3 regions of the Pseudomonas sp. LS2P72 genome follow, and region 1 is predicted to be linked to each of the others. Evidence: predicted binding sites of a transcription regulator. Region 1 holds the regulator's gene; each other region holds the start of a gene.
The links. Region 1 encodes sigma-54, which starts transcription at its own class of promoters, with help from an activator protein. Its sites were predicted from a motif close to ANTGGCATNNANNTTGCTNT; they were not measured.
Positions count from the first base shown of each region.

Region 1 (9,952 bases):
ACATAGATGTAATCGGCGATGCTCGCGGTCTCGGCCAGGTCGTGGGACACCACGATACTGGTGATGCCCAGCGCATCGTTGAGCAGGCGGATCAGGCGCACCAGCACACCCATGGCGATGGGGTCCTGGCCGACAAAGGGCTCGTCATACATGAGGATTTGCGGATCGAGGGCAATCGCCCGAGCCAGAGCGACACGACGTTTCATGCCGCCGGACAACTCGTCAGGCATCAGGTCGATGGCGCCACGCAAGCCCACGGCCTGCAATTTGAGCAGGACAATGTCCCGGATCATTTCTTCCGGCAGTTCGGTATGAACGCGCAGCGGAAAGGCGACGTTCTCGAACACATCGAGATCGGTGAACAGTGCACCACTCTGAAACAGCACGCCCATGTGCTTTCGCGCATCGAACAGATCACTGCGCGACAGCTTCGGCAGATTCTGTCCATTGACCCAGACTTCGCCTTTGGTGGGCCGCAACTGTGCGCCCATCAGCCGCAACAGCGTAGTCTTGCCGCACCCGGAAGGTCCCATGATGCCGGTGACCTTGCCGCGCGGGATACGTATATCGACGTTATTGAAAATGCTGCGCGTTCCGCGCTTGAAGGTCAGTCCCTTCAGCTCGACCGCGTAGGCTTTATCGGCACTCATCTAAACTCCTTGCGATGCAGCCTCTCACTCGGACGCCTGACTTTCTGGCGAAAGCACATGCCTCCCGGGCAGGCCGAACTGGCGGCGAACTATATCACTGCAAATGCCAAGCGCCCAAGGCCCAAGCCGGGCCATGTTGAGCAAGATGACGGGGTAAAAGCTTCTATTAAGGGGTATTCGGTAACAGGGAATGACAAAGCGCGACGAACTTGCGTGAGGGTTTCGATCATTACCGTTATAATCGCCGCCTTTTCATCAGGCTATACGATTTCTGACATGAGCCAATCCAGCGACCTGATTCAATCAGCACAACGCACCATCCGCCTCGAACTGGAAGCCGTAAAAGGCTTGTTGCCCCGTATCGACGCAGATTTCGTACGCGCTTGCGAGATGATTCTGGCCAGCAAAGGGCGCGTGGTCGTGGTCGGCATGGGCAAATCGGGGCACATCGGCAACAAGATCGCCGCCACCCTGGCCAGCACCGGCACCACGGCTTTTTTCGTGCACCCAGCCGAAGCCAGCCACGGCGACATGGGCATGATCACCCGCGACGACATCATCCTGGCGCTGTCGAACTCCGGCTCCACCAATGAAATCGTCACCCTGCTGCCGCTGATCAAGCGCCTGGGCATTCAATTGATCAGCATGACTGGCAACCCTGACTCACCGCTGGCGAAAGCTGCCGAGGTCAACCTCAACGTGCACGTCGAGCACGAAGCCTGTCCGCTCAACCTGGCACCGACCTCGTCGACCACTGCCGCGCTGGTCATGGGCGACGCCCTGGCCGTTGCGCTGCTGGAAGCCCGCGGTTTTACCGCTGAAGATTTCGCCTTTTCCCACCCCGGCGGCGCGCTTGGCCGACGCCTGCTGCTGAAAGTGGAAACCGTCATGCACGCCGGCGCAGAACTGCCCCAGGTGCAACGTGGCACGCTACTCAAGGACGCCTTGATGGAAATGACCCGCAAGGGCCTGGGTATGACCGCTATTGTGGAGGCCGATGGCAAACTGGCCGGGATCTTCACCGACGGCGACTTGCGCCGCACCCTTGACCGGACCATCGACATCCACCATACGACCATCGACGAGGTCATGACTGTTCATGGCAAGACCGCCCGGGCCGATATGCTGGCAGCCGAAGCCCTGAAAATCATGGAAGACCATCGAATCAACGCGCTGGTAGTGGTGGACAAGGAGGACCGTCCGATCGGCGCCTTCAACCTGTCCGACCTGCTGCGTGCAGGAGTAATGTAATGAGCACCGACCTGCTGCAACGCGGCAAGAACATCAAACTGGCGGTTTTCGACGTCGATGGCGTACTGACCGACGGACGCCTGTACTTCCTCGAAGACGGCAGCGAATTCAAGACGTTCAACACCCTCGACGGCCAAGGCATCAAGATGTTGATGGCAGCCGGCGTGCAGACCGCTATCATCAGCGGCCGCAAGACCCCGGTGGTCGAGCGACGAGCGAAGAACCTCGGTATTCCACATGTGTACCAGGGGCGCGAAGACAAACTGGTGGTGCTCGACGAGCTTCTTGCCCAACTCAACCTAAGCTATGAGCAAGTCGCCTACCTCGGCGACGACCTGCCGGACCTGCCGGTGATTCGCCGCGTAGGCCTGGGCATGGCGGTGGCAAGCGCTGCCAGTTTCGTCCGTGAACACGCCCACGGCATCACCCAGGCCCGCGGCGGCGAGGGTGCCGCTCGCGAATTCTGCGAATTGATCCTGCACGCGCAGGGCCGCCTCGATGCGGCAAACGCCGCGTACCTGTGAGCCAACTATGCTGAGCAAAAAGATTCGCAAATTCCTGGTGTTCGGTTGCATCGCAGCGATATTCGCGGCGGTCGGCTACTGGAACATCAGCCCGGAACGCTTTCTCGACCAGCCGGTGGCAAAGATCGATGAAACCGCGATCGACTATTACGCGATCAACGCCCACAGCGTGCAATTCCTGCCGGACGGCAAACTGCAATACGAAATGACGTCCGACAAGGTTGAACACCTGAAAGCCACCGAAGTGACGCTGCTGACCAATCCCGACCTGAACCTGTTCCGCGGCACCGAGTTTCCGTGGCATGTCCAGAGCGAGCACGGCGAAGTGAATCCCGACGGCACTCAGGTCGAACTGATTGACTCGGTGCGCATCACGCGTTTCGACGAGAAAAACCGCAAGACCCTGATTACCACCACCCGCATGACAGTGTTCCCGCAGCGGCAATATGCGCAGACCGAGCAACCCGTTAGAATCGACGGCGCTGGTGGTGTGTCGACTGGCAAGGGAATGAAAGCGTATTTGAAAGAAAGCAGGATACACCTGCTATCTAACGTAAGAGGACAGTATGAGGCTCGTTAAAACCCTCCCTATTTTGCTCGGTCTGAGCGCAGCACTGGGAAGCGTGAGCGCCTGGGCTCTGCCGAACGATCAAGAGCAGCCTATCCGCATCCAGGCCGACGACGCCCAACTGGACGACAAGAATGGTGTTGCCACCTATAAAGGTGACGTGATCATTACCCAGGGCTCGATGATTGTTAAAGGCAATACTGTGACCATCACCCGCACCCCGGCCGGCGACATCGACGTGGTGACTTCGGTGGGCAATCTGGCCTACTTCGAGCAGATGCAGACGGCTGGCGACACCAAGCCGGTTCAGGGCTACGGAGTGACCATCCAGTACCACGCATCGCAAAACCGCGTCGTGTTGATCGATCGTGCCAAAGTCATCGACAAGGACAACAACGTCACCCAAGGCGAGAAAATCGTCTACGACACGGTGAAAAAGCTTGCGAGCGCCGGTCGCGCGACGGGCAACAAGGTCACCGAGTCGCGCCCGCGCATCGACATGGTGATCCAGCCGAAGAAGAAAACCGACGAGCAAAAGGCCCAGTAATGGCAACTCTGAAAGCTCAGCATCTGGCCAAGAGCTACAAGAGCCGCCAGGTCGTGCGTGACGTCAGTCTGTCGATCGACAGCGGTCAGATTGTCGGCCTGCTAGGTCCCAACGGCGCTGGCAAGACCACCTGCTTTTACATGATTGTCGGCCTGGTACAGGCCGATCAGGGCCGCGTACTGATTGACGACCTGGATGTCAGCCACCAGCCTATGCACGGTCGTGCGAAGGCCGGTATCGGCTATCTTCCGCAAGAAGCATCGATCTTCCGCAAACTCTCGGTAGCCGACAACATCATGGCGATCCTCGAGACCCGCAAGGAACTCGACAAGGCCGGCCGTCGCAAAGAGTTGGAAAGCCTGCTGCAGGAATTCCACATCAGCCACATCCGCGACAGCCTCGGGATGAGCCTGTCCGGTGGTGAACGCCGCCGCGTGGAAATTGCCCGGGCCCTGGCTACCAACCCGAAATTCATCCTGCTCGACGAACCTTTCGCTGGCGTGGACCCGATTTCGGTGGGCGATATCAAACAGATCATCTACCACCTCAAGGCCAAGGGCATTGGCGTGCTGATCACTGACCACAACGTCCGTGAAACCCTGGATATCTGCGAAACCGCCTACATCGTCAACGATGGCCAACTGATCGCCGAAGGCGACTCTGCCACCATCCTGGCCAACGACCTGGTCAAGGAAGTGTATCTGGGCCATGAGTTCCGCCTGTAAGCACTGAGGTGTCTGGCTGGTTGCCCGGGCGCTTGTCTCAATAAAAAATCAATATTTTTTTATTGTTACAGCGCTCTAGGCAAACGCTGCAGTTTCGGGCATATAATTTGCTTATGTTTGGCGCTCCGGCGCCCTGTAGTGGATGGCGCATGTGCGCCGGCGAATAAGGTGTTAAGCCCCTGCCATGAAACCATCGCTAGTCTTGAGAATGGGCCAGCAGCTGACGATGACACCGCAGCTGCAACAGGCCATCCGCCTGCTCCAATTGTCGACCCTGGACCTGCAACAGGAAATCCAGGAGGCCCTGGAGTCCAATCCGATGCTCGAACGCCAGGAAGAAGGCGACGACTTCGATAACGCCGACCCCTTGGCCGACAAAGCCGAACAGCAACCCAACGTCGACATTCAGGAACCCTCCTACCAGGAAACCGCCCCGACGGTTGATAACCTCGAGGAAGGCGACTGGAACGAGCGCATCCCCAACGAACTGCCCGTGGATACCGCGTGGGAAGACGTCTACCAGACCAGCGCCAGCAGCCTGCCGAGCAACGATGACGACGAGTGGGACTTCACCACCCGGACATCGGCCGGCGAAAGCCTGCAAAGCCACCTGCTGTGGCAACTGAACCTGGCTCCGATGTCCGACACCGATCGACTGATCGCCGTGACCCTGATCGACTGCATCAACAATCAGGGCTACCTGGACGAAACCCTCGAGGAGATTCTCGAAGCCTTCGATCCGGAACTGGACATCGAACTGGACGAAATCGAAGCCGTCCTGCACCGCATCCAGCAATTCGAACCCGCTGGCATCGGCGCACGCAACCTGGGCGAATGCCTGCTGCTGCAATTGCGCCAGTTGCCCGCCAAGACGCCTTGGCTGGTCGAGGCCAAACGCCTGGTCACCGATTACATCGATCTGCTCGGCAGCCGCGACTACAGCCAACTGATGCGTCGCATGAAGCTCAAGGAAGACGAACTGCGCCAGGTTATTGAACTGGTGCAGAGCCTCAACCCGCGCCCAGGCTCGCAAATCGAGTCCGGCGAAGCCGAATACGTCGTTCCCGACGTGATCGTACGCAAGGACAACGAGCGTTGGCTGGTGGAGCTGAACCAGGAATCCGTGCCACGACTGCGGGTCAACGCTCAATACGCCGGTTTCGTGCGCCGCGCCGACACCAGCGCCGACAACACCTTCATGCGCAATCAGTTGCAAGAAGCCCGCTGGTTCATCAAGAGCCTGCAAAGCCGCAACGAAACCCTGATGAAAGTCGCCACTCAAATCGTCGAGCATCAGCGCGGCTTTCTTGAATACGGCGACGAGGCCATGAAACCGCTGGTCCTGCATGACATCGCCGAAGCGGTGGGCATGCACGAGTCGACGATTTCACGGGTGACCACGCAAAAATTCATGCATACCCCTCGGGGCATATATGAACTGAAATACTTTTTCTCCAGCCATGTCAGCACCTCCGAGGGCGGTGAATGCTCGTCCACGGCGATCCGCGCGATCATCAAAAAACTGGTTGCCGCGGAAAATCAGAAAAAGCCGTTGAGTGACAGCAAGATCGCTGGTTTACTGGAGGCACAAGGCATTCAGGTGGCTCGCCGCACCGTCGCCAAGTACCGCGAATCCCTCGGGATCGCGCCTTCGAGCGAACGCAAGCGGTTGATGTAGAGCCACGCCACAGCGTTCCAGTGGCAGGCATTTCTGCCTGCCGCTTTATGCACTGGCAACGAAGGAGAAGCTGTATGCAAGTCAACATCAGTGGACACCAACTGGAAGTGACCGAACCTCTTCGCACCTACATCGGCGAAAAACTCGAACGATTAGAGAGGCATTTCGACAAGATCACCAACGTGCAGGTCACGATGACGGTCGAGAAGCTCAAGCAGAAAATCGAAGCCACGCTGCATATTCCCGGCAATGAAGTGGTCGCAAACGCGGAGCATACCGATATGTACGCGGCGATCGACGCACTGACCGACAAGCTGGATAAACAACTCAAAAAGCATAAGGAAAAGACCCAAAGCCTCCTCCAGGGCGCGACCGGTCGTTAACACTCCCAACCCATGATCCGACTTGAAAGCATCCTGACCCCCGGCCGTTCCCTCGTGAACGTGCCGGGCGGCAGTAAAAAGAAAGCCCTCGAGCAAATTGCCAACCTTATCCACAAAGAAGTGCCGGATCTGGAGATGCAAGATGTCTTCGAGGCTCTGATTGCCCGTGAAAAACTCGGTTCAACCGGTTTTGGCAACGGCATCGCCATCCCCCATTGCCGCCTGAAGGGCTGCACCTCGCCCATCAGCGCCCTGATGCACCTTGATGCACCCATCGATTTCGACGCAATCGACGGCGCCCCGGTTGACCTGCTGTTCGTTCTGCTGGTCCCGGAAGCCGCTACCGATGCGCACCTGGAGTTACTGCGCCAGATCGCCAGCATGCTCGACCGCAAGGAAGTGCGCGAAAAACTGCGCAGCGCCCCGAGCAATGAAGCCTTGTATCAGGTTGTCCTGGACGAGCAAAACGGTCATTAATCATGCGCTTGATCATCGTCAGTGGCCGCTCCGGCTCAGGTAAAAGTACCGCACTCGATGTTCTCGAGGACAACGGCTACTACTGCATCGACAACCTGCCCGCCGGCCTGCTGCCGGAACTGGCCGAACGCGCGTTGATTCATACCGAGCTGGCACAACCGCTGGTTGCCGTATCCATCGATGCGCGCAACTTGCCGAGCCACTTGTCGCGGTTTCCCGAACTGCTGGAAGAAGTGCGCAGCCGGCACATCCAGTGTGATGTGCTTTATCTGGACGCCGACGAAGAAACCTTGCTCAAACGTTTCTCGGAAACCCGCCGTCGTCACCCGCTGAGTAATGCCAATCGCTCGCTGGCCGAGGCCATCAACGATGAGACCGCCCTGCTCGGGCCGATTGCCGACCTCGCCGATCTCAAAGTAAACACCACCAACCTGAACCTGTATCAGCTGCGAGATACCATCAAGTTGCGCCTGCTGAACCAGCCGGAACCCGGCACGGCGTTCCTGGTGGAGTCTTTCGGCTTCAAGCGTGGCATGCCGGTGGACGCCGATCTGGTGTTTGACGTGCGTTGCCTGCCGAATCCCTATTGGAAGCCAGAGTTGCGCGATCAATCCGGGCTTGATCAACCGGTTATCGAGTATCTGGCGGCACAGCCGGACGTCGAAGAGATGTTCCAGGACATTTCCGCATACTTGCTCAAGTGGCTACCCCGCTTTGCCGCCAGCAACCGCGCTTATGTCACGATTGCCATTGGCTGCACCGGCGGCCATCACCGCTCCGTTTACCTGACCGAACGACTGGCCCAGGCCCTGCAAAAATCTCTGAAGAACGTCCAGGTTCGCCACCGCGACCTCAGCTAAAGGATTCACACCGCGATGCCTGCTCTGGAAATTGAAATCATCAACAAGCTGGGCCTGCATGCCCGCGCTTCTGCAAAATTCGTTGGCGTCGCCGGTGAGTTCAAGGATTGCACGATCAGGGTAGGACGCACGCCGGAATCCACGGTCGACGGAAAAAGCATCATGGCAATGATGATGCTCGCTGCTGGCAAGGGAACAATAATTCACCTGAGTACCGAAGGTGAGCAGGCTGATGAGGCGCTGCAAGCTTTGGTGAATTTGATCAATGACTACTTCGGCGAAGGCGAATAACACCTCGCCCTGTAGCAGCTGCCGAAGGCTGCTACATAGTCAGTGTCAAGCCAACGCTGTATCCATCACCATCATCAGACAAAACCCGATCAGCAACCCAAGGCTTGCAAGCTTGTCGTGACCATTGCGGCGCGACTCGGGGATGACTTCATGGGTGACCACCAGCAACATTGCCCCGGCCGCCAGCGCCAACCCCAAGGGCAACAACAATTCGGCCAGACTCACTAGCCAGGCGCACAACAACGCGAAGACCGGCTCGACCAGACCTGACGCAGCACCCATCAGGAACGCCTTGACCCGCGACATCCCTGCCCCGGCCAGTACCAGCGCGATCACCAAACCTTCCGGCACATCCTGCAAGGCGATACCCATGGCGAGGCTATCGGCGTCGGGCATGCCACCCCCCGCCGACACACCAACCGCCATGCCTTCTGGAATGTTGTGGGCAATGATGGCAAACACAAACAACCAGATTCGCGGCGGGATGACGGGTCGCTCCAGCATGCCTACGAGCATTTCCGGCGACGCACCCGACACTTTGCGATCAACCAGAAACAATCCGAACGCCCCCAGCATGATGCCGAAACTGATCAGTCCGCTGGCCGCCCAAGGCGTCAGTCCCAGGTTTTCAGCGGCAGAGATCCCCGGAACGATCAACGAAAACGCGGTCGCCGCGAGCATCACCCCGGCCCCGAAGCCAAGCAACGTATCACTGACCGCCTGAGGTATCCGTCGAATCACCAGCACGGGCACCGCGCCCAAGGCTGTGCCCAAGGCGCAGATCGCCCCGCCTTGCAGCGCGCGCAGCAGTTTCGGCTCGAGGTCCAGCCAAGCCAAGCCTTGGGTAACCAATAACGTCATGCCTGCCAGCAGTAACAGCGATCCCAATGCGTAACGAAACATTCGCCCACTTCCGATCGCCAGTGTTTCAGTGCCCATAGCCAGCCTTGGATTGTTTTTGCAGAAGTCTTAAACCAGTGCAGCCTGATAGCGCGCAGCGACTTCAGGCCAATTGATCACGTTGTAGAACGCGTTGATGTATTCCGGGCGACGGTTTTGGTATTGCAGGTAATACGCGTGCTCCCAGACATCCAGGCCGAGGATTGGCGTATTGCCGTTCATCAATGGACTGTCCTGATTGCCGCTGCTTTCAACGACCAGCGTCTTTTGCGGCGTCACACTGAGCCACGCCCAGCCGCTGCCGAAACGAGTCAGCGCGGCTTTGGTGAAGGCTTCCTTGAAACTGCTCAGGCCGCCCAGTTGCTCATCGATCGCCTCAGCCAAGGAGCCTTCAGGATTGCCGCCGCCGTTGGGCGCCATCACTTCCCAGAACAGCGAGTGGTTGGCATGCCCGCCGCCCTGATTGATCACCGCCGCGCGTAGCTTCTCCGGGAGTTGCTGAACAGCTGACACCAGTTTCTCCACTGGCCACTCGGCAAACTCGGTGCCTTCAACCGCTGCGTTGAGGTTGTTGATGTAGGTCTGGTGATGCTTGGTGTAGTGGATTTCCATGGTCTGCGCATCGATGTGCGGTTCCAGGGCGTCGTAGGCGTAGGGCAAGGCAGGCAAGGTAAAAGCCATTTCAATGGACTCCATGATGTAGAGGCGCAGGCGAGGCGGCATCGATGTGCAGCAACCGATGCGTACGCGGGTATTCACCGTGTTCGCTGATGAAATTCAGCAGTTCGACATAGGTTTTGCTGCTCTGGCGCAACGCCGCTTCACGCAGGGCCGGCGCCAGCCGTGGGTCCTGCATGGTCTGCAACAACCGCTGATGGATGGCGCACAGGTACTCGGCGCTCTCCTCCGGCTGGTTCAGACGCAAATGCAGATCCGCCAGGTTGTGGTGGGAAATCACGCAGGCCGCCACCGCTTCGTCGGCATCCGCCCAGCGCTCGAACAACACCTGGGCCAGGGCCAATGCCTGCAAGTAAGCCTCGCGGGCATCGACGTATTCGCCCAGCATGAAACAACGATTTGCCCGTTCGATCGTGCGTT
Region 1 covers NZ_CM142708.1:5,934,917-5,944,868, forward strand. The annotation lists gene ACYZUA_RS27285 (ATP-binding cassette domain-containing protein) at 1-650, opposite strand, end outside; gene ACYZUA_RS27290 (KpsF/GutQ family sugar-phosphate isomerase) at 927-1,901, shown strand; gene ACYZUA_RS27295 (KdsC family phosphatase) at 1,901-2,425, shown strand; gene lptC (LPS export ABC transporter periplasmic protein LptC) at 2,433-3,005, shown strand; gene lptA (lipopolysaccharide transport periplasmic protein LptA) at 2,992-3,540, shown strand; gene lptB (LPS export ABC transporter ATP-binding protein) at 3,540-4,265, shown strand; gene ACYZUA_RS27315 (RNA polymerase factor sigma-54) at 4,450-5,943, shown strand; gene hpf (ribosome hibernation-promoting factor, HPF/YfiA family) at 6,018-6,326, shown strand; gene ptsN (PTS IIA-like nitrogen regulatory protein PtsN) at 6,339-6,803, shown strand; gene rapZ (RNase adapter RapZ) at 6,806-7,663, shown strand; gene ACYZUA_RS27335 (HPr family phosphocarrier protein) at 7,679-7,954, shown strand; gene ACYZUA_RS27340 (ZIP family metal transporter) at 8,000-8,893, opposite strand; gene ACYZUA_RS27345 (superoxide dismutase) at 8,924-9,535, opposite strand; gene ACYZUA_RS27350 (hypothetical protein) at 9,537-9,952, opposite strand, start outside.

Region 2 (9,952 bases), 3.0 Mb from region 1:
ACTGAGGGAATTTATCTTCATGCCCTCGTTTATTTCCCCCTCGGCTGTAGGGTTTTATTTCAGATGATCAAATCTTTGCGTCCATTGTTATTGGCCGGTTTTCTGCTTCCCCTGGCCTTCTCCGTTTCCGCTGCCCCCATCAACACCGGGCTGACGCCCAACGTTGAAAAGGCCATCAAAGCCAGCAAAATGCCGAACAACGCCCTGTCGCTGGTGATGATCCCGCTCAACGGCCCTGGCACCCCCACCATTTACAACGCTGACGTCTCCGTCAATCCGGCCTCGACCATGAAACTGGTCACCACTTACGCGGCGCTGGAAATGCTCGGCCCGAACCACCAGTGGAAAACCGAGTTTTACACCGACGGCACGCTCAGCGGCGGCATCCTCAACGGTAACCTCTACCTCAAGGGTGGCGGCGATCCGAAGCTGAACATGGAAAAACTCTGGTTGCTGATGCGTGACCTGCGCGCCAACGGCGTGACGCAAATCACTGGCGATCTGGTGCTGGACCGCAATTTTTTCGTACAACCGCAATTGCCGCAGTTCAACGACGACGGCAATGACGACAACAAGCCGTTCCTGGTCAAACCTGACGCGCTGATGGTCAATCTCAAGGCCCTGCGCTTTGTGGCGCGTAACGACAATGGCCGGGTGCTGGTGTCGGTAGAACCGCCGATTGCCACCATTCGCATCGAAAACCAGGTCAAAGCCGTCAACTCCAAGCAATGCACCGGTGGCGTGCGTTACAACCCGGTGCCCCAGGCCGATGGCAGCGTGACCGTGACGGTCGGCGGCCAGTTGGGCGAGGGCTGCAGTTCCCAGACTTACCTTTCACTGCTCGACCACGCGACCTACACCGCAGGCGCCGTGCGGGCAATCTGGAAGGAACTGGGCGGCAGCATTCAGGGCGTGGACCGTTTGGCGCCAACACCTAAAAATGCCAAGGTCCTGGCTCGGGCCTTCTCTCCGGACCTGGCGGAAATCATCCGCGACATCAACAAATACAGTAACAACACCATGGCCCAGCAGCTGTTCCTGAGCCTGGGCGCGCAGTTCCGCACCGAGGCCGACGGTGACGATGCCAAGGCTGCACAGCGGGTCGTGCGTCAGTGGCTGGCGAAGAAAGGCATCACCGCGCCGCACCTGGTGATGGAGAACGGTTCCGGTTTGTCCCGTGCCGAACGTGTGAGTGCGCGTGAATTGGCTGGCATGCTGCAAGCGGCCTGGAGAAGCCCGTATTCGGCCGAGTTCATCAGTTCGATGCCGATTGCAGGCACCGACGGCACCATGCGCAAACGCCTGAAGACCACTGCGATGCGCGGTGAAGCTCACGTCAAGACCGGCACCCTGAATACGGTTCGGGCGATTGCCGGATACAGCCGCGACATCAACGGCAATACCTGGGCGGTGGTGGCGATCCTCAACGACAAGGCACCGTTTGGCGCGTCGTCGGTGCTGGATCAGGTGCTGCTGGACCTGTATCGCCAGCCGAAATTGCCGGAAACGGCTTCGGTGTTGTAACCGGATCTACCAGACACCAAAGATCCAATGTGGGAGCGAGCCTGTGTGGTGAGGGGATTTATCCCCTCACCACACAAGCTCGCTCCCACAGGGGTGAGCATGCAGCTCTAGTTCATCTCCCCCTCAACCCGATCCCGTCCTGCCTGCTTCGCCGCATACACCCCCGAATCCGCCCGCAGCAGCAGCGCATCCGCGCCCTCCCCGACTCGCCAACTGGCAATTCCGAAACTGGCGGTCACGGTCCCGACGCCTTCGATCGGCGAACTGCGCAACCCTTGCCATAGCTGCAAGGCCAGGACATGGGCATGCTCGCCGTTGATATCCGGGCAAAGCACCATGAATTCCTCACCACCCAAGCGACAGAACACGTCGGTGCGCCGCAGCCGATGGCCGATACGTTCGCACACGATCTGCAACACCTGATCGCCGACAGCATGGCCATGTTGGTCATTGATACGTTTGAAGTGGTCGATATCGAGCATGATCACCGACAGTTCGCCGCCACCGCGTTCGACCCGGACCATTTCGGTGGTCAGGCGTTCCTGGAAATAGCGGCGGTTGTGGATCCCGGTCAGGGAGTCGGTGATCGATAGCGCCCGCAGTTCTTCTTCCACCCGTTTCAAGTCGGAGATGTCCGAGATATAGCCGTGCCAGAGCACGCCGCCACCGGGCAGTTCCTCCGGCGTCGCCTCACCACGAACCCAGCGCAAGCCGCGCAGGGGCAGCTGCACGCGGTATTCCTCGCGCCAAGGGCTGAGGGTGTCCGCCGACGCCCGGATCGAAGCGCGGACCCGGGTGGTGTCCTGCGGATGAATCCGCGTGAAAATCGCTTCGGCGTTGAACAACAGCACATCCGGTTCAAGTTCGTAGATCTCGCGAATACCGTCGCTGGCGTAGATCACGCTGAAGCGCCCATCGAACTCCATTTTGAACTGATAGATCCCGCCGGGCACATGGGCGCTGAGTTTCTTCAGCAACAAATCCCGTGCCGCCAGGGCCTCGTGGACGCGCTTGCGTTCAGTGATATCGATACAGATCGCCAGGTGACCGACCCACAAACCTTGCTCGTCGAGGACCGGGGTCGCCAGCATGTTCACCGTCAAATGGCTGCCGTCGCTACGCAGCAGCGTCCATTCCCGCGCTTCGTGACCGCCCTCCTCGCCGCCCTCGACCAACATCGCCTGGCAGGTCGGAATCGGTTTGCCATAGCGCGCGCTCAACTCCGCCGAACGTGCCACGAGCTCTCGGGGCAGGTGCAGGTTTTCCAGGGTCATGTGGCCCACCACTTCGGCGCTGGTGTAGCCAAGCATTTGCTCGGCACCGGCATTAAAGGTTTGGATAACCCCGCGCAGATCAGTGGCGATGATCGCGACTTGGGTCGCGGCATTCAGCACGCCGCGCAACTGACCATGAGTGCCGCGCAACTCCTGCTCGCGAGCGCGCAGTTCCTGGGTCCGTTGCTCGACCATTTTCAGCGCCCGTTGACGCTGACTGACCAGCACATAGAGCAATGCACTGAGCAACAGACTGAGCAAGCTGCCCAGCACCACCAGGGTGGTCACCGAAGAGTGATTGGCTCGCAGGAAGGCATCGCTGGGCTGAATGTCGACTTGGTAGTTATGGTCGGCAAGCCGTAGCAGCCGGGTCGCGGCCAACTCACTGGGGGACGGCGTGTTGGGGGATTCATAAAGCACTTCGTGCTGATCATCTGTGGATAAGTCGAGGATGCGCACCGAAAGGTAGTCACGGCCCGCCTCCGGCAGCCCGTCCGCCAGCAACTGATGCATGCTGATTACGGCCATGACATAACCGTACGGTTTCACCCCCGCCGTAGCCGGACTATTGCGCAGCAACACCGGTGCGACCAGCAGCACGCCGCGCGCATAGGCCGGCTCGATACTGACCAGATGCATCGGCTGCGATACCGCCATGCCGCCGTGCTGATCGGCCCGTTCAAGGGTGGCACGGCGCAAGGGTTGAGCCCACAAGTCGTAGCCCAGCGGCGAACCCAGTTTGCTTTGGGTCTGGCTATACAGCACCGGCACGTACTCATCCCGTTCGGCCGCCAGTTGCAGTTGGCCGTCGGCATTGAGTTCGCGCAGGGTGAAGTCGGGTAAACCCTCTGCACGCACCTGGCGTTCAAATTCCGCCCGTTCGGCACCGGCTATCCGTTTGGCAAAGGAATAGGCCTGAGTCCGGTGCAGCAGCGGTTGAGTGTAACCGTCGAACTCAGCGCGGGAGACCGAATTGGAATTGGCAAAGAACCGACGCAGGCCATCGAGGCGCTGCTCCTGATCTTCGAAGCGTTCTTCGATACGGCTGTAACGTTCACTGGCCAGCAGTTGGAAACGTTGCCGCAATTGATGGTGGAACAGATTCAGCGTCGACCATGCGAGCAATCCCGTGAGAATCCCGCCGATAACCAATACCAGCAATGCGACCAGCCAGGCCGAGACATCTTCACTGATAAAACCCAGGATCTTCGGGCGCACGGCGTGCAACGACATAGACGCAACTCAAAACGCCAGGTGCGGGAAAGCCCATTGGCCATGCGTTGAGTTATAGCTATTAGCCATCAATTTGACCAGCACAGAAAGAAGCCAAGAGCCTTTAAAAATCAAGGCTCTGTGGATCCAATCACATTAACCGTCAACGAGCCGTGATTTTCCAGGCACGGTGGATTTTGCCATTACGGGCGAAATCCGGATCAATGGTCTGGGCGGTGATTTCCTCGACCGCATAACGCTCGGTGAGGTTTTCCTCAAGCTGGAACTTGCGGAAGTTGTTGGAGAAGTACAACACGCCGCCCGGGGCCAGACGCGCCATGGCCAGGTCGATCAATTGCACCTGGTCACGCTGCACGTCGAAGATCCCTTCCATGCGCTTGGAGTTGGAGAACGTCGGCGGATCGATGAAGATCAGGTCGAATTCGTCACGGCAGGCGTCGAGCCAAGCCATCACGTCGCCCTGCTCCAGACGGTTCTTCTCGGAGAAACCGTTCAGCGACAGGTTGCGACGCGCCCAGTCCAGATAGGTTTTCGACAGATCGACGCTGGTGGTGCTGCGCGCGCCGCCCTTGGCTGCGTGAACACTGGCGGTTGCGGTGTAGCTATACAGGTTGAGGAAGCGCTTGCCGGCCGCCTCTTTCTGGATTCGCATGCGCATCGGCCGGTGATCGAGGAACAGCCCGGTGTCGAGGTAATCCGTGAGGTTGACCAGCAGCTTCACGCCACCTTCGTTGACCTCGACGAACTTGCCCTGTGCCGCTTGGCGTTCGTACTGCTTAGTGCCGCTCTGACGCTCGCGACGCTTGACCACCACGCGGCTCTTGTCGATGTTCAGGGCCTGCGGAATGGCAGCCAGGGCATCGAACATACGCGCTGAGGCTTTTTCCGGATCGATGGATTTCGGCGCAGCGTATTCCTGGACGTGGACCCAATCCTGATACAGGTCGATGGCCATGGAATATTCCGGCATGTCGGCATCGTAGACGCGGTAGCAGTCGATGCCTTCACGCTTGACCCACTTGCCGAGGGCCTTGAGGTTCTTTTGCAGACGGTTGGCAAACATCTGCCCGCCTTCGCTCAAGCGCGGCTGCTCGATCACTACCGGTGCCGGTTTGATCGGGTTGCCGTTCTTGTTGTACTTCTCGTACTTGCCGGGTGCTACGTCGTTGTCTGCAACTTCGACTTCGGCTTGAACTTGTTCACGCTCGACCTGACGCTGTTCCGGAGTGCGACGTTCGCCGGTGACGAACTGGTCCGGCGTAACTTTGATCAGCAGTAACTTGCACGGCAGTGCGCCGTTCCAGAACGAATACTGTTTGTGGCTGCGGATGCCCATGCGCTTGCCCAGGTCCGGGGCGCCGGTGAATACAGCAGCTTCCCAGTTCAAGCAAGCCTGACGCAGACGTTCGCCGAGGTTCTGGTAGAGATAGAGCAAGCTCGCTTCGTCACCCAGACGTTCGCCGTACGGTGGGTTACAGATCACCAGGCCTTTCTGGTTCTGGTCCGGACGTGGCTCGAACGTCCCGACTTCGCCCTGGTAGATCTTGATCCACTCGCTCAGGCCGGCACGTTCAACGTTGTTGCGGCCCGGTTGAATCAGGCGTGGATCGGCTTCGTAACCGCGAATCCACAGCGGTGGCTTGGCCAGACCGGCCGCGCAACGCTCAGTGGCTTCTTCGTGAAGCTTTTTCCACAGCGCCGGGACGTGACCGAGCCAGGCCGTGAAACCCCACTGCTCGCGACGCAGGTTCGGCGCCATGTCGGCGGCGATCATCGCGGCTTCGACGAGGAACGTACCGACACCGCACATCGGGTCAGCCAGCGCGCCGCCATCGGCCGCAATGCGTGGCCAGCCGGAACGGATCAGGATCGCTGCCGCGAGGTTTTCCTTCAGCGGCGCCGCGCCCTGCTGCAAGCGATAGCCGCGCTGGTGCAGGCTGTGGCCGGAGAGGTCGAGGGACAGGATCGCTTCGCCACGATCCAGGCGCAGGTGAATGCGCAGGTCCGGGTTGAGTTTGTCGATAGACGGACGGTCGCCCTGCGGCGTGCGCAGTTTGTCGACGATGGCGTCCTTGACCTTCAAGGCGCCGAAGTGGGTGTTGTCGATGCCCGAGCCGTGACCGCTGAACTCGACGGCCAGGGTGCCGTCGTTGAGCATGTGGTCTTGCCACTCGATATCCAGCACGCCGTGATAAAGGTCTTCAGCGTCTTTCATCGGGAAACGCTTGAGCACCAGCAGCACCCGGTTCGCCAGACGCGACCACAGGCACAAGCGATAAGCGGTTTCCATGGTGGCCATGCCGCGCACGGCAGAGGTGTGCTCACGCGCGTCCTCAAGGCCAAGCCCGATGGCTTCCTCGATGAGCAGGCCTTCAAGGCCTTTGGGGCAAGTGAGGAAGAGTTCGAAACGATCGGACATGGTAATTCCAGAGCCTTTAGCTAAGTGAACCGGCAACGCATTGCCGGCCCGGTTTTCAATCAGGCGCTTTTCTAAAAGAGCGCCCGCGTGGCACGAAGGTGTGCCGTCCCACCCCTGCAAGCTCGGGTTAAAAGAGCTTAGATGCAAAGACAGATAAAAAAGTTGATGCAACAAAATGTCATAAGGCGACCCTTCGTCGAATAGTCCCCCTGCTCAACAGGAGGCATTCTCACTAAAGGATTAAACCCATCATGCAGCGCGGGGCTGATCATACCGGGGTTTTGCCAATAAACACGGGACAACATCGTGTTACTTATCGCCATACCATCTTTATCGTTACGTCCTTATGACAAAACGATCATTCCCTCGATGTGACGCATTGGTTAGAACTCAACACAGGTTGACGCCGCAATGACGTCAACACCTTGGCTCGCGACGCCGGCAGCGAGCCCCAACGGCAGGAGTTTTTCTGCCAGACCTCAATTGAGGTCGACGCGATGAATACAGTCAACAAGTGAGGGCAACACCCTATGAGAAGACTTAAGCGTGATCCGTTGGAAAGAGCATTTTTGCGCGGATATCAATATGGAGTTGGTGGCAAATCCCGTGAGCTTTGCCCATTTACTCTACCGTCGGTACGCCAAGCCTGGATTAACGGCTGGCGAGAAGGACGCGGCGACAACTGGGACGGTATGACCGGCACTGCGGGAATCCATAGACTCAACGAACTTCACGCCGTCGGCTAACACAGGGCACACATTCCGACACGACAATCTGATTACGTAACGACTTACCACGCACGCCCCATCCGGGCGGCGGGCTTCGGCCCAGGGGCTCCTTCGAGGAGCCCTTTTTTATGCCTGCTCTCTGGCCAAACACAATCCCTTGTAGGAGCACGGCTTGCCGGCGATGGCGATCTCAAGGACGCCATCGCCGGCAAGCCGTGCTCCTACGGGGATCAGCGGAGGGCGGCGATGGCGTCTACGGACTCACGAATCAGCGCCGGACCTTTATAGATGAAGCCGGAATAGAGTTGCACCAGGCTGGCACCCGCAGCGATTTTCTCAGCCGCGTGCTTGCCTTCGGTGATGCCTCCCACGGCGATGATCGGCAAGCGACCGGCCAACTCGGCCGCCAGCACCTTCACGGTGTGGGTGCTCTTGTCGCGAACCGGTGCTCCGGACAAACCGCCCGCCTCGTCACCATGCTCCATGCCTTCTACACCGACGCGGCTCAGGGTGGTGTTGGTGGCGATTACCGCGTCCATCCCGGTTTCGATCAGCGCTTGCGCGACCTGAGCGGTTTCTTCATCGGTCATGTCCGGCGCAATCTTGATCGCCAGTGGTACATGTTTGCCGTGGCGCAGCGCCAGTTCTGCGCGGCGCGTCGCCAGGTCGGCCAACAACTGCTTCAGCGAATCGCCGAATTGCAGGCTGCGCAGGCCCGGGGTGTTCGGCGAGCTGACGTTGACCGTCACGTAGCTGGCATGGGCGTAGACCTTGTCCAGACAGATCAGGTAGTCGTCGACCGCCCGCTCAACCGGGGTATCGAAGTTTTTGCCGATATTGATGCCCAGCACGCCTTTGAACCTGGCCGCCGCCACTCGGGCCAGCAGGTGATCGACGCCGAGGTTGTTGAACCCCATGCGGTTGATGATCGCTTCGGCATCCGGCAGACGGAAAATCCGTGGCTTCGGGTTGCCCGGCTGCGGACGCGGGGTGATGGTGCCGATTTCGACAAAGCCAAAACCCAGTTGCGCAAAACCGTCGATGGCCGCGCCGTTCTTGTCCAGACCGGCCGCCAGACCCACCGGGTTCGGGAAGTCGAGGCCCATGACGGTCACTGGCATTTTCGCCGGCGCCTTGCACAGCAAGCCGTTGAGGCCCAAACGTCCGCCCGCGCCGATCAGGTCCAGGGACAGATCGTGGGAGGTTTCCGGGGAAAGTTTGAACAACAGCTGACGGGCCAGGGTGTACATGGGCGGGTTTGACTCTGGGCTACGAAAAGTGGCGGCGATTATAGCCGGGCATCGGGGTTGCAGGCGAGGCGCGCGACAAAATCAGCGTGCGATGGCATATGCCTTGCACCGTCACTGACATCAGCACTCATGCCAACGACGGGATGAGTCGAAAGACAAAGGCGTCGTCACTTGGCCTTGCCCCGGCAAGCAGCCCGGTACGGCGCTTTTTTATGGAAGGTGTTTACTGATGATTGAAGTTCCAGCCAACCCTCTGGCCTGGGTCAACGGCAGCGATGCCCCGGAAAAGACCGAAATCAACCTCGGCTTCATGGCCCTGAGCGACTGCGCCTCGGTAGTGGTCGCGGCCACGCAGGGCTTCGCCCAACCTTACGGCCTGACCCTGAACCTCAAGCGCCAGTCGTCCTGGGCCAATCTGCGGGACAAACTGGTCAGTGGCGAACTCGACGCCGCGCACAGCCTGTACGGTTTGATCTACGCCGTGCATTTGGGCATCGGCGGTGTCGCGTCGACCGACATGGCGGTGCTCATGGGCCTGAATCAGAACGGCCAGAGCATCAACCTCTCCCATGGCTTACAGGCGCTGGACGTGACCAGTCCTGAAGCACTGGAACGGCACGTGCACCAAAGTCGCCCAAAACTCACCTTCGCCCAGACATTTCCTACGGGCACCCACGCCATGTGGCTGTATTACTGGCTAGCGAGTCAGGGCATCCACCCGTTGCAGGACGTTGACAGCGTGGTTGTGCCGCCGCCGCAAATGGTCGCGCACCTGCAAGCCGGACGCATCGATGGTTTTTGCGTCGGCGAGCCGTGGTCCGCCAGTGCGGTGCAGCAAAACCTGGGGTTCACGATGGCCACCACCCAGACCATCTGGCCCGATCACCCGGAAAAAGTTCTCGGCTGCACCCGCGCCTTTGTCGAGCAATACCCCAACACCGCAAGGGCGCTGGTGATGGCGATCCTCGAAGCCAGCCGCTTCATCGAAGAAAGTACCGAAAATCGCCGCAGCACTGCGAAGCTGTTGAGTGCCCCGCAATACCTCGACGCCCCGCTCGACTGCATCGAACCGCGCTTGCTCGGTGACTACGCCGATGGCCTGGGTAATCGCTGGCAGGACCCGCACGCGCTGCGCTTCCATGGTGGTGGCGAGGTCAACTTGCCGTATCTGTCCGATGGCATGTGGTTCATGACCCAGTTCCGTCGCTGGGGTTTGTTGCGCGACGACCCGGACTACCTCAGCGTGGCCCGTCAGGTCCAGCAACTAGACTTGTATCGAGAGGCCGCCACCGCTGTCGGTGTGGCCGCGAGTGATCAGCCAATGCGCAGCAGCCAGTTGATCGACGGCAAGGTCTGGGATGGGCTGGACCCCGCCGGCTATGCCCGCAGTTTCAAGCTGCACGCCATGAGCGACAGCTCGCCCCTTCTCGCCAGCCGCTGACAGGAGACTACGAATATGTTGCGTATCCTGCTGATCAACGACACCGCGAAGAAAGTCGGTCGCCTGAAAGCGGCCCTGACCGA
Region 2 covers NZ_CM142708.1:2,537,250-2,547,201, reverse strand. The annotation lists gene dacB (D-alanyl-D-alanine carboxypeptidase/D-alanyl-D-alanine endopeptidase) at 64-1,524, shown strand; gene ACYZUA_RS11765 (sensor domain-containing diguanylate cyclase) at 1,632-4,031, opposite strand; gene rlmKL (bifunctional 23S rRNA (guanine(2069)-N(7))-methyltransferase RlmK/23S rRNA (guanine(2445)-N(2))-methyltransferase RlmL) at 4,174-6,450, opposite strand; gene rmf (ribosome modulation factor) at 6,981-7,196, shown strand; gene ACYZUA_RS11750 (quinone-dependent dihydroorotate dehydrogenase) at 7,409-8,428, opposite strand; gene ACYZUA_RS11745 (CmpA/NrtA family ABC transporter substrate-binding protein) at 8,658-9,869, shown strand; gene ACYZUA_RS11740 (ANTAR domain-containing response regulator) at 9,885-9,952, shown strand, end outside.
Region 2: a site for sigma-54 is predicted at 8,519-8,538, ahead of ACYZUA_RS11745 (CmpA/NrtA family ABC transporter substrate-binding protein). Genes of this name have one in related genera too.

Region 3 (9,952 bases), 620 kb from region 1:
ACCAAAGACTTCGGCATGGAAGCGGCGCCCCAATTGCCCCTTCCTGATCTGTCCCGAAGTTGGTATGCCCGGCCACTCGCCGGTTGTAGTGCTTCAGGACGGAACGGTGGGCACCGTGATGGTGCCCAAACAAACATAGAGAATGTGGAGACAACCCCCCATGCAAACCGACACAACTCGCGAGAACCCGCAGGGCACCTTGCCGCAGGCCGCAGATTCGACTTCGGATCTGTCCGCCACCGCGCCAGGTCAACTGCGCGTGATCAAGCGTAACGGCACTGTCGTTCCTTACACCGATGACAAGATCACCGTCGCTATCACCAAAGCGTTTCTCGCAGTTGAGGGCGGCACCGCTGCCGCTTCGTCGCGAATCCACGACACCGTTGCCCGTCTGACCGAACAAGTCACCGCGACCTTCAAGCGTCGCATGCCTTCGGGCGGCACCATCCACATCGAAGAAATCCAGGACCAGGTCGAACTGGCCCTGATGCGTGCCGGCGAGCAGAAAGTGGCCCGCGACTACGTGATCTACCGTGACGGTCGTTCGAAAGAACGCGCCGCCCACGCGCCGGCCGAAGAAGCGGTCAACGCTCACCCGTCGATCCGCATCACCCGCGCCGATGGCACCTTTGCTCCTCTGGACATGGGCCGCCTGAACACCATCGTCACCGAAGCGTGCGAAGGCCTGGCAGAAGTCGACGGCGACCTGATCCAGCGCGAAACCCTGAAAAACCTGTACGACGGCGTGGCCCTGACCGACGTCAACACCGCGCTGGTGATGACCGCCCGTACCCTGGTTGAGCGTGAGCCGAACTACTCGTTCGTGACCGCCCGCCTGCTGATGGACACCCTGCGTGCCGAAGGCCTGAGCTTCCTCGAAGTCGCTGAAAGCGCGACCCACCACGAAATGGTCGACCTGTACGCCAAGGCGCTTCCAGCCTATATCGCCAAAGGCATCGAATTCGAACTGCTGAACCCGATCCTGGCCACCTTCGACCTGGCAAAACTCGGCAAGGCGATCAACCACGAGCGCGATCAACAGTTCACGTACCTGGGCCTGCAAACCCTGTACGACCGTTACTTCATCCACAAGGACGGTATCCGCTTCGAACTGCCGCAAATCTTCTTCATGCGCGTGGCCATGGGCCTGGCGATCGAAGAGAAGAACAAAGAAGACCGTGCGATCGAGTTCTACAACCTGTTGTCGTCCTTCGACTACATGTCGTCGACTCCGACCCTGTTCAACGCCGGTACCCTGCGTCCACAGCTGTCGAGCTGCTACCTGACCACCGTGCCGGATGACCTGTCGGGCATCTACCACGCGATCCACGACAACGCCATGTTGTCGAAATTCGCGGGCGGCCTGGGCAACGACTGGACCCCGGTTCGTGCACTCGGTTCGTACATCAAGGGCACCAACGGCAAATCCCAGGGCGTTGTTCCGTTCCTGAAAGTAGTGAACGACACCGCCGTCGCCGTTAACCAGGGTGGCAAGCGCAAAGGCGCTGTCTGTGCCTACCTGGAAACCTGGCACATGGACATCGAAGAGTTCATCGAACTGCGCAAGAACACCGGTGATGATCGTCGTCGTACCCACGACATGAACACGGCCAACTGGATCCCTGACCTGTTCATGAAGCGCGTCTTCGATGACGGCAAGTGGACCCTGTTCTCGCCGTCCGAAGTGCCGGACCTGCACGACCTGACCGGCAAGGCCTTCGAAGAGCGTTACGAGTACTACGAAGCCCTGTCCGAGTATCCGGGCAAGATCAAGCTGTTCAAGACCATCCAGGCCAAAGACCTGTGGCGCAAAATGCTGTCCATGCTGTTTGAAACCGGCCACCCATGGCTGACCTTCAAAGACCCGTGCAACCTGCGCAGCCCGCAGCAGCACGTCGGCGTGGTTCACAGCTCGAACCTGTGCACCGAGATCACCTTGAACACCAACAAGGACGAGATCGCCGTTTGCAACCTGGGCTCGATCAACCTGCCGAACCACATCACCAACGGCAAGCTGGACACCGCCAAGCTGGAACGCACCGTGAACACCGCCGTTCGCATGCTCGATAACGTTATCGACATCAACTACTACTCGGTGCCGCAAGCGAAGAACTCCAACTTCAAGCACCGTCCGGTCGGTCTGGGCATCATGGGCTTCCAGGACGCTTTGTACCTGCAGCACATTCCTTACGGTTCCGACGCTGCCGTCGAGTTCGCCGACAAGTCGATGGAAGCGGTCAGCTACTACGCGATCCAGGCGTCCTGCGACCTGGCCGACGAGCGCGGCGCCTACGAGACGTTCCAGGGTTCGCTGTGGTCCAAAGGCATCCTGCCGCTGGACTCGCAACAGATCCTGATCGAGCAACGTGGCCAGAAGTACATCGACGTTGACCTGAACGAATCCCTGGACTGGGCACCGGTTCGTGCCCGCGTTCAGAAAGGCATTCGTAACTCCAACATCATGGCCATCGCACCGACCGCGACCATCGCCAACATCACTGGCGTATCGCAGTCGATCGAACCGACCTACCAGAACCTCTACGTGAAATCGAACCTGTCGGGCGAATTCACCGTGATCAACCCGTACCTGGTTCGCGACCTCAAGGCTCGCGGTCTGTGGGACTCGGTCATGATCAACGACCTGAAGTACTACGACGGTTCGGTGCAACAGATCGAGCGCATCCCGCAGGAACTCAAAGAGCTCTACGCAACTGCCTTCGAAGTGGACACCAAGTGGATCGTTGACGCGGCAAGCCGTCGTCAGAAGTGGATCGACCAGGCTCAATCGCTGAACCTGTACATCGCAGGCGCATCGGGCAAGAAGCTGGACGTGACCTACCGCATGGCCTGGTACCGTGGTCTGAAAACCACTTACTACCTCCGTGCCCTGGCCGCGACCAGCACCGAGAAGTCGACCATCAACACCGGCAAGCTGAACGCTGTTTCCAGCGGCGGCAACCACGGTGAAGATTCGGTCCTGGCAGCGCCTGCCGGCCCTGCTCCAGTACCGAAGGCTTGCGCCATCGACGAACCGGATTGCGAAGCTTGCCAATAAGCTGAGCCGGTGAGCGCTGAAAGGCGCTTACTCGAACCCCCGACAGGCCTCTGGTTTGTCGGGGGTTTTCTTTTGCCTGATTCCTGTAGGAGCAAAGCTTGCTCGCGATAGGGATAGCACGATTTGTCAGGTATACCGCGTCACCGCTCATCGCGAGCAAGCTTTGCTCCTACAGGTTTGTGTCGGTCACAAAAAAGCCCCTCTTTCGAGGGGCTCTTTGTGCAGCGCTTTCAGCCAACCCGCATCAGGTCATCTGAATAATGGTCTGCATGATGGTGCTCTGAGTCGAGATGGTCTTGGCGTTCGCCTGGTAGTTGCTCTGCGCCTTGATCAGGTCGACCAGTTCATTGGTCAGGTTGACGTTGGACTCTTCCAGAGAGTTGGAGTGGATCTCGCCCAAGGTACCGGTGTTCGGCGCATCGTAGCCCGGGATACCCGACGAATAGGTTTCTTTCCAACTGGTGCCGCCTACAGGCTGCAAACCTTGCTCGTTGGTGAAGCTGGCGAGCGAGATCTGGCCGATGGGCTTGGTCTGGCTGTTGCTGAAGTTGGCGAGCATCACACCGCTGGTGTCGATGGTCAGGTTGGTGATCTGGCCGGTGGCGTAGCCGTTCTGCGAAGGAATCGAACGTGCAGTGTCAGCGTTGTACTGCGTGGTTTTGTCCATGGAGACCGTAACGACGCCGGAGGCAGCGCCGTTGGCTGTCCACGTGCCATTGGTCACGGTACCCGGAATCCAGCCGGTGACCTTCAGGTCAGGGCTGGTTACCACGGATGGCGGAATGGTCGCTGGAACAACCGGCGTGGTGACCGAAGTCAGCTTGCCGGAGCTGTCGAAGTTCATGGTCGAAGCGACAGGAGGAGTAACGGTAGGGTCGCTGCCATCCGGGTTGCGACCCTCGATCAGGGTGTAGGTCTTCCAGGTGTTGTCACCCGTCTTGACCATGTATTGATCCATGATGTGCTTGTTACCCTGAGTATCGTAAATCGGGGTACTGAACTGCTTGGTGAAGGACGCTTCCTTGGACGGATCAAACGGATTGGTCGTCTGGTTGATGATGGGAGCGGTGGAGTTCAGGTTGATCGTCGACGAAACCGTGGAGGTGTTTTTTGGCGCCAGGTTCGACGTATCGACGCGCAGGTCAGTCAAAACGCCATTGAGGATCTTGCCATTGGCATCCACGCCATAACCCTGCAGACGCGCAGAACCATCGCTATTGGTGACGTAACCGTCCTTGTCGACCTTGAACGTACCGGCACGGGTGTAGGACATCGAACCGTTCTCGCTCAGCACGAAGAAACCGGAACCGTTGATGCCCATGTCCAGCACGTTGCCGGTGTTATTGACGTCGCCCTGGGTGAACTGCTGGGAAACGTTGGCCAGGCGCACGCCGTTACCGATGGTCTTGCTGCCGGAACCCAGCTTGGTGGCCGAGTAAACGTCTTCGAATTCCGCACGGGACGATTTGAAACCGGTGGTCGCGACGTTGGCGATGTTGTTGCCGGTCACGTCCAGTTGTTTGTTGGCTGCATAGAGACCGCTAAGGCCGATATTGAAAGACATATTCCACTCCTTTGTGCCGTGTTAGTCGGCTCTACATACCAATAGTTTGAACTTTGGACAGGGCGATGCTGCCCGCCCCGGCCAGGTTGAGCATCAACTCACCGCCGGTCTGGCTGATGGTCACGCTGTTGACGGTGGCCGGCAGGTACGTCACCAGCGAGGTCGCCTTGCCGTCGTAGGTCGCCGTAGCGCCGAAGGTATAGGTGCCCGCCTTGGCCACTTCGCCTGCATCGTTTTTGCCATCCCAGATGAAACTGGAAGTACCGGCTTTCTGGCTGCCCAGGTCGATGGTGCGGACAACCTTGCCATCGGCATCGGTGATCTTGACCTTGACCGGGTCTACCGACGCCGGTACGGCCATGGTGCCGGTGAAACTCTTGGAGGTATCGACCACCGCCTTGTCGGCCGGCGCAATAACCGAACGCCCGACCAGCGACGACGCCTGCAATGCCTGGGACGAGTTGTAATTGCTCGCCAGGCCACTCACGGTGGTGTTGAGCGTGGTGATGCCTTCCAGGCTACTGAACTGGGCCAACTGGGCGACGAACTCGCCGTTGTCCTGCGGTTCCAGCGGGTTCTGGTTTTTCAGTTGCGTTACCAGCAACTGCAGGAACGCGTCCTTGCCCAGGGCCTTTTTGCCGGTGGCGCTGTTCGTTGCCGCCGCCAGGCCGTCGGCACTGGTGTTGGTCTTGATCGAGGAGTTGGCCAGGATGTCCTTGAGGCTAATGCCACTGGTGGTATCGGTAACACTCATCTGAGTCGCCCCTTTATCACTGACCGAGGGTCAGGACCTTCTGCATCATGGTTTTGGCGGTATTCATCATTTCGGCATTGGTCTGGAACGAACGGCTCGCGGAAATCATGTCAGCCATTTCTTCCACCACGTTGACGTTCGGGTAGTAGACGTAGCCTTTGGCGTCGGCCGCCGGATGGTTCGGCTCGTAGCGCGCGTCCAGGTTGCTCTGGTCTTCGACCACGCCCAGCACTTGCACGCCTTGACCGGCCGCGTCCTGGTTCTGGAACAGCGAATCGCTGCCGCCGCTCTGGCTGCCCTGGAACATGGTGGCGAATACCGGGTGCCGTGCACGGTAGGTCTGGTCGATGCTCGACGAGACGGTCTCGGCGTTGGCGATGTTCGAGGCGACGGTGTTCAAGCGAGTGGTCTGGGCACTCATGCCGCTACCGGCGATGTTGAAAACACTGGCTAGAGACATGACTTACTCTCCACGAAGGGCTGACACCAGCCCTTTGAATTTGCTGTTGAGCAGGGTGAAGCTGGCCTGGAAGTTGACCGCGTTTTCCGCGTAGTTCGACTGTTCCAGTTGGGCGTCCACGGTGTTCTGGTCGATCGATGGTTGCATCGGCGTGCGATACAGCAGCGACTCGTCGCCATTGCCCAGGCCTTCGGCTTCGATATGACGGCTGTTGGTCTTGTTCAGGGCGAAAGTGCCGCTTCTGCTCTTCTCGTTCTGCTCGGCGAGCACTTTCGAGAAGTCCAGATCCCGAGCCTTGTAGTTCGGGGTGTCGGCGTTGGCGATGTTGTTGGCCAGGACTTCGGCACGCTGAGCGCGGAAGCCCAAAGCTTGTTCGTGAATACCGAGCGCTTTATCGAAGCTGATGCTCATGTCGGAAACCTTCGGGTGACCTGATTTTTCGTAACATGGACAAAGCAAGCGTCGTGCCAATCGAAAAAAGCCCGTAAACCGGGGCTTTGCGGGCAGTGGCAACGTGGCAATGCCAGAAAAGCGGCAACCGATTTCCGCCGCCTGCCGCTTTTCTGCCGCTTTCCCATGGGCAACACCTATCCCCTGTAGGAGCATGGCTTGCCCGCGAAGGCGGTGTGTCAGACAACATCATCATTGACTGACACACCGCCATCGCGGGCAAGCCATGCTCCTACAGGTGTTGCAGCGTCTATGAGGAATGAGCAGGCAAAAAAAAACGGGAGCCCCTGAGGACTCCCGTTTTTTTTGATGACGCCAACGAATCACTTCGCCTGGTAGATGATCCCCGGGCTGCACTGGACCATCTGGTAATGGTCCGGCAAACCGTTCAGCGCCTCGGAAGCACCGAGGAACAGATAACCGCCTGGCTTCAACGTGCTGTGAATGCGCAACAGGATGTCCTTCTTCACCTCGGCGGAGAAGTAGATCAGCACGTTGCGGCAGAACACGATGTCAAACTTGCCCAGCGCCGCGTAGCTGTCCAGCAGGTTGAACGAGCGAAACTCCACCCGGCTCTTGATCGGTGCCTTGATTGCCCAGCGCCCCGGCCCTTTCGGGTCGAAGTAACGTTGAAGGCGCTCGGGCGACAGGCCACGGCCGATGGCCAGGCTGTCGTACTCCCCGGTCTTGCAGTTGGTCAGCATGGTACCGGACAGGTCGGTGGCAACGATCTGCACGCCCATCTTCAGCTGGCCCATGTTCACGCGCTCGAACTCATCGATCGACATCGACAGCGAATACGGTTCCTGACCCGACGAACAGGCCGCCGACCAGATCCGCAGACGCTGGCCAGGAGCGGCCTTGATCGCTGCCGGCAGCACCTTGTTCTTCAAGACTTCAAACGGATAGGTATCACGAAACCACAGGGTTTCGTTGGTGGTCATGGCATCCACCACCATCTCGCGCAAACCGCTGCGCGGCTGGGTCTGGATGCGCTGGACCAGCTCACCCAGGGACTTGATGCCTTGCTGTTCCATCAGTTTGTTGAGACGGCTCGAGACCAGGTATTGCTTGTTTTCACCGAGCAAAATGCCACAGGCTTTTTCCAGGAAGACCCGGAACTGTTCGAAATCCAAATTACCCGTAGACAAAGATGCCGCCTCTTAAATCGTATTAACCGTTAGGGGCAAAAGGCCCCTAGCTGATGTCTGCTGCTTTGATCCGGTTGACTACCCGGGATGCCAGGTCATCAGGACGGAATTTGGCAAGGAAGTCATCGGCACCGACTTTCTTGACCATCGCCTGATTGAATACACCCGACAACGAAGTATGCAGGATGATGTGAAGCTTTTGCATGCGAGGGTCGCTGCGGATCGCGGCCGTGAGGGTGTACCCGTCCATCTCCGGCATCTCGATGTCGGAAATCATCATCAGGAACTCTTCTTCCGGCTTCTTGCCCTCGTCGACCAGCTTGCGCAGGTAATCCAGCGCTTGCCGACCGTCGTTCAACGCCACCACTTCGACACCGACCGTCTGCAGGCAACGGGTCACCTGCTTGCGCGCCACCGACGAGTCATCGACCGTCAGTACTCGCAAAGAGAGCGCCTTGTGCTGGGTTTCGACATCCACCACGCCAACGGAAATCGCTTCCGGGGTCGGCGCCACTTCTGCCAGCACTTTCTCGACGTCGATGATTTCGACTAACTGATTGTCGACCCGAGTCACAGCCGTCAGGTAATGATCGCGTCCCGTGCCCTTGGGTGGCGGATGAATCTCCTCCCAATTCATGTTGACGATGCGTTCCACTGACCGCACCAGGAAACCCTGGGTCTTGGTGTTGTACTCCGTGATGATCACGAAGGGATTGCTTTGATCTTTCAGCGCACCGGAACCGGTCGCCATGGCCAGATCAAGTATCGGAATGGTCGCCCCCCGAATACTCGCCACACCGCACACGACAGGACTGGATTTTGGCATCAGCGTCAGTTTGGGGCATTGCAGCACCTCCCGAACCTTGAACACGTTGATCCCATACAGCTGCTGGCCGTCGAGACGGAACAACAACAGCTCAAGGCGATTCTGCCCTACCAGTTGCGTGCGCTGGTTTACCGCATCCATTACACCAGCCATGCATAGACTCCTACACCAACGCTTAAGTGTGTTGCGACGCGCATTCATCACTAAACGGCACGGCGCTTGCTTTTTAACTCTTATGAACACAGAACCGACATTTTTCCGACGCCTGACATCAAACGCCCGCAAATTGCTTTGCGCGGTGTCGGCCGTCTGCCTGTTCAACGCTGGCTGCCCTGCCCTTGCTGACGCGGTTACCTTGCCTGACATGCTTATCGGCGTCACCCAGGGCTTTCTTGAATTCACCGTAGAAGACTATCTGGCCACCAGTCAAACGGAAGGCCGCTACGAGATCGAGGTCAAGCAGCTCGACCCACGGCTGCGCATGCCCATGTGCGACAAGGAATTGACAGCGTCCCTGGAGAGCCCGGCCACACCGCTGGGGCGTGTTACGGTCAAGGTGCGCTGCGAGGGCGCGTCACCCTGGACGGTATTCGTACCCGCTCAAGTGCGCCTGTTTCGCGACATTGTGACTACCACCCGACCGCTACGACGCGCCGGTATCGTCGAGCCCCAGGATGTGACCCTGCGCGAGCGTGACATCAGCCTGATCAGCCAGGGTTACCTGACTTCCGTCGACCAGGCGATCGGGCAGAAACTTACCCGACCAATGGTTGCCGACCAGGTCATGACCCTGGTGCACATGGAACAGGCAGAAGTCATCACCAAGGGCGACCAGGTGGTGATTACCGCCCGCAGTGGAACGCTCAGCGTGCGCATGCCGGGTGAAGCGCTGTCCAATGGCGGCTTGCGCGAACAGATCCGGGTGAAAAACCTCAACTCGCAGCGGGTCATCAAGGCGCAAGTCATCGCGCCCGGTCAGGTGGAAGTGGCCATGTAGAACTCTCTGTTTGTGAAGATGTGGCGCGCCACTCGACTGTTCCCTAGACTGTGCCCTATGCAGGGCAAGCGCTGACGCGCGCAAGCTCATTGATAATTGGGCCTAAAGTTTTTCCGGGTATGGCCGAAAACATGGCAAGCGTCCAAATACCCAGAGGTTTTTTGTCATGGTCATCGATTTCAGCCGTTTAAACAGTTCCTCGTCACTTACCGGTAGTACACGTACCAGCACCGCGAAGGAAACCGCCGAAGCCGGCAAACCCGCACCGCTGAATACCCCGGCCGAACAGGCCAGTACCGTCAAAAGCGGGGAATCGGTACATCTCAGCAATGAGGCTCAACAGTTGCAGAAGGTCACTGACAAGCTGCGCGATCAGCCTGCCGTCGACAACGCCCGCGTGGCCGAGTTGAAAGCAGCGATTGCCGATGGCAGCTACAAAGTCGACAGCAACCGTGTAGCCAGCAAACTGCTCAACTTCGAAGCCCAGCGCTAGGCCAAGGCCTGCGCCAGGCTTTTGGACGCTTAAAACCCAAGGCCAGCCATGCACGACACTAATTTACTGCAACTGATCACCGACGATTTCGCTCCAGCACAGCACTTGCTGGAGTTACTGCAAACCGAGTCCCTCGCCTTGCACGGTCGCGACATGCCACTGCTCGAAGAGATTCTGGCGCAGAAACAGGCATTGATCATTT
Region 3 covers NZ_CM142708.1:5,310,949-5,320,900, forward strand. The annotation lists gene ACYZUA_RS24420 (ribonucleoside-diphosphate reductase subunit alpha) at 161-3,055, shown strand; gene flgE (flagellar hook protein FlgE) at 3,300-4,619, opposite strand; gene flgD (flagellar hook assembly protein FlgD) at 4,651-5,373, opposite strand; gene flgC (flagellar basal body rod protein FlgC) at 5,390-5,833, opposite strand; gene flgB (flagellar basal body rod protein FlgB) at 5,837-6,244, opposite strand; gene cheR (protein-glutamate O-methyltransferase CheR) at 6,607-7,434, opposite strand; gene ACYZUA_RS24450 (chemotaxis protein CheV) at 7,481-8,413, opposite strand; gene flgA (flagellar basal body P-ring formation chaperone FlgA) at 8,496-9,257, shown strand; gene flgM (flagellar biosynthesis anti-sigma factor FlgM) at 9,424-9,750, shown strand; gene ACYZUA_RS24465 (flagella synthesis protein FlgN) at 9,799-9,952, shown strand, end outside.
Region 3: a site for sigma-54 is predicted at 6,286-6,305, ahead of flgB (flagellar basal body rod protein FlgB). Genes of this name have one in related genera too.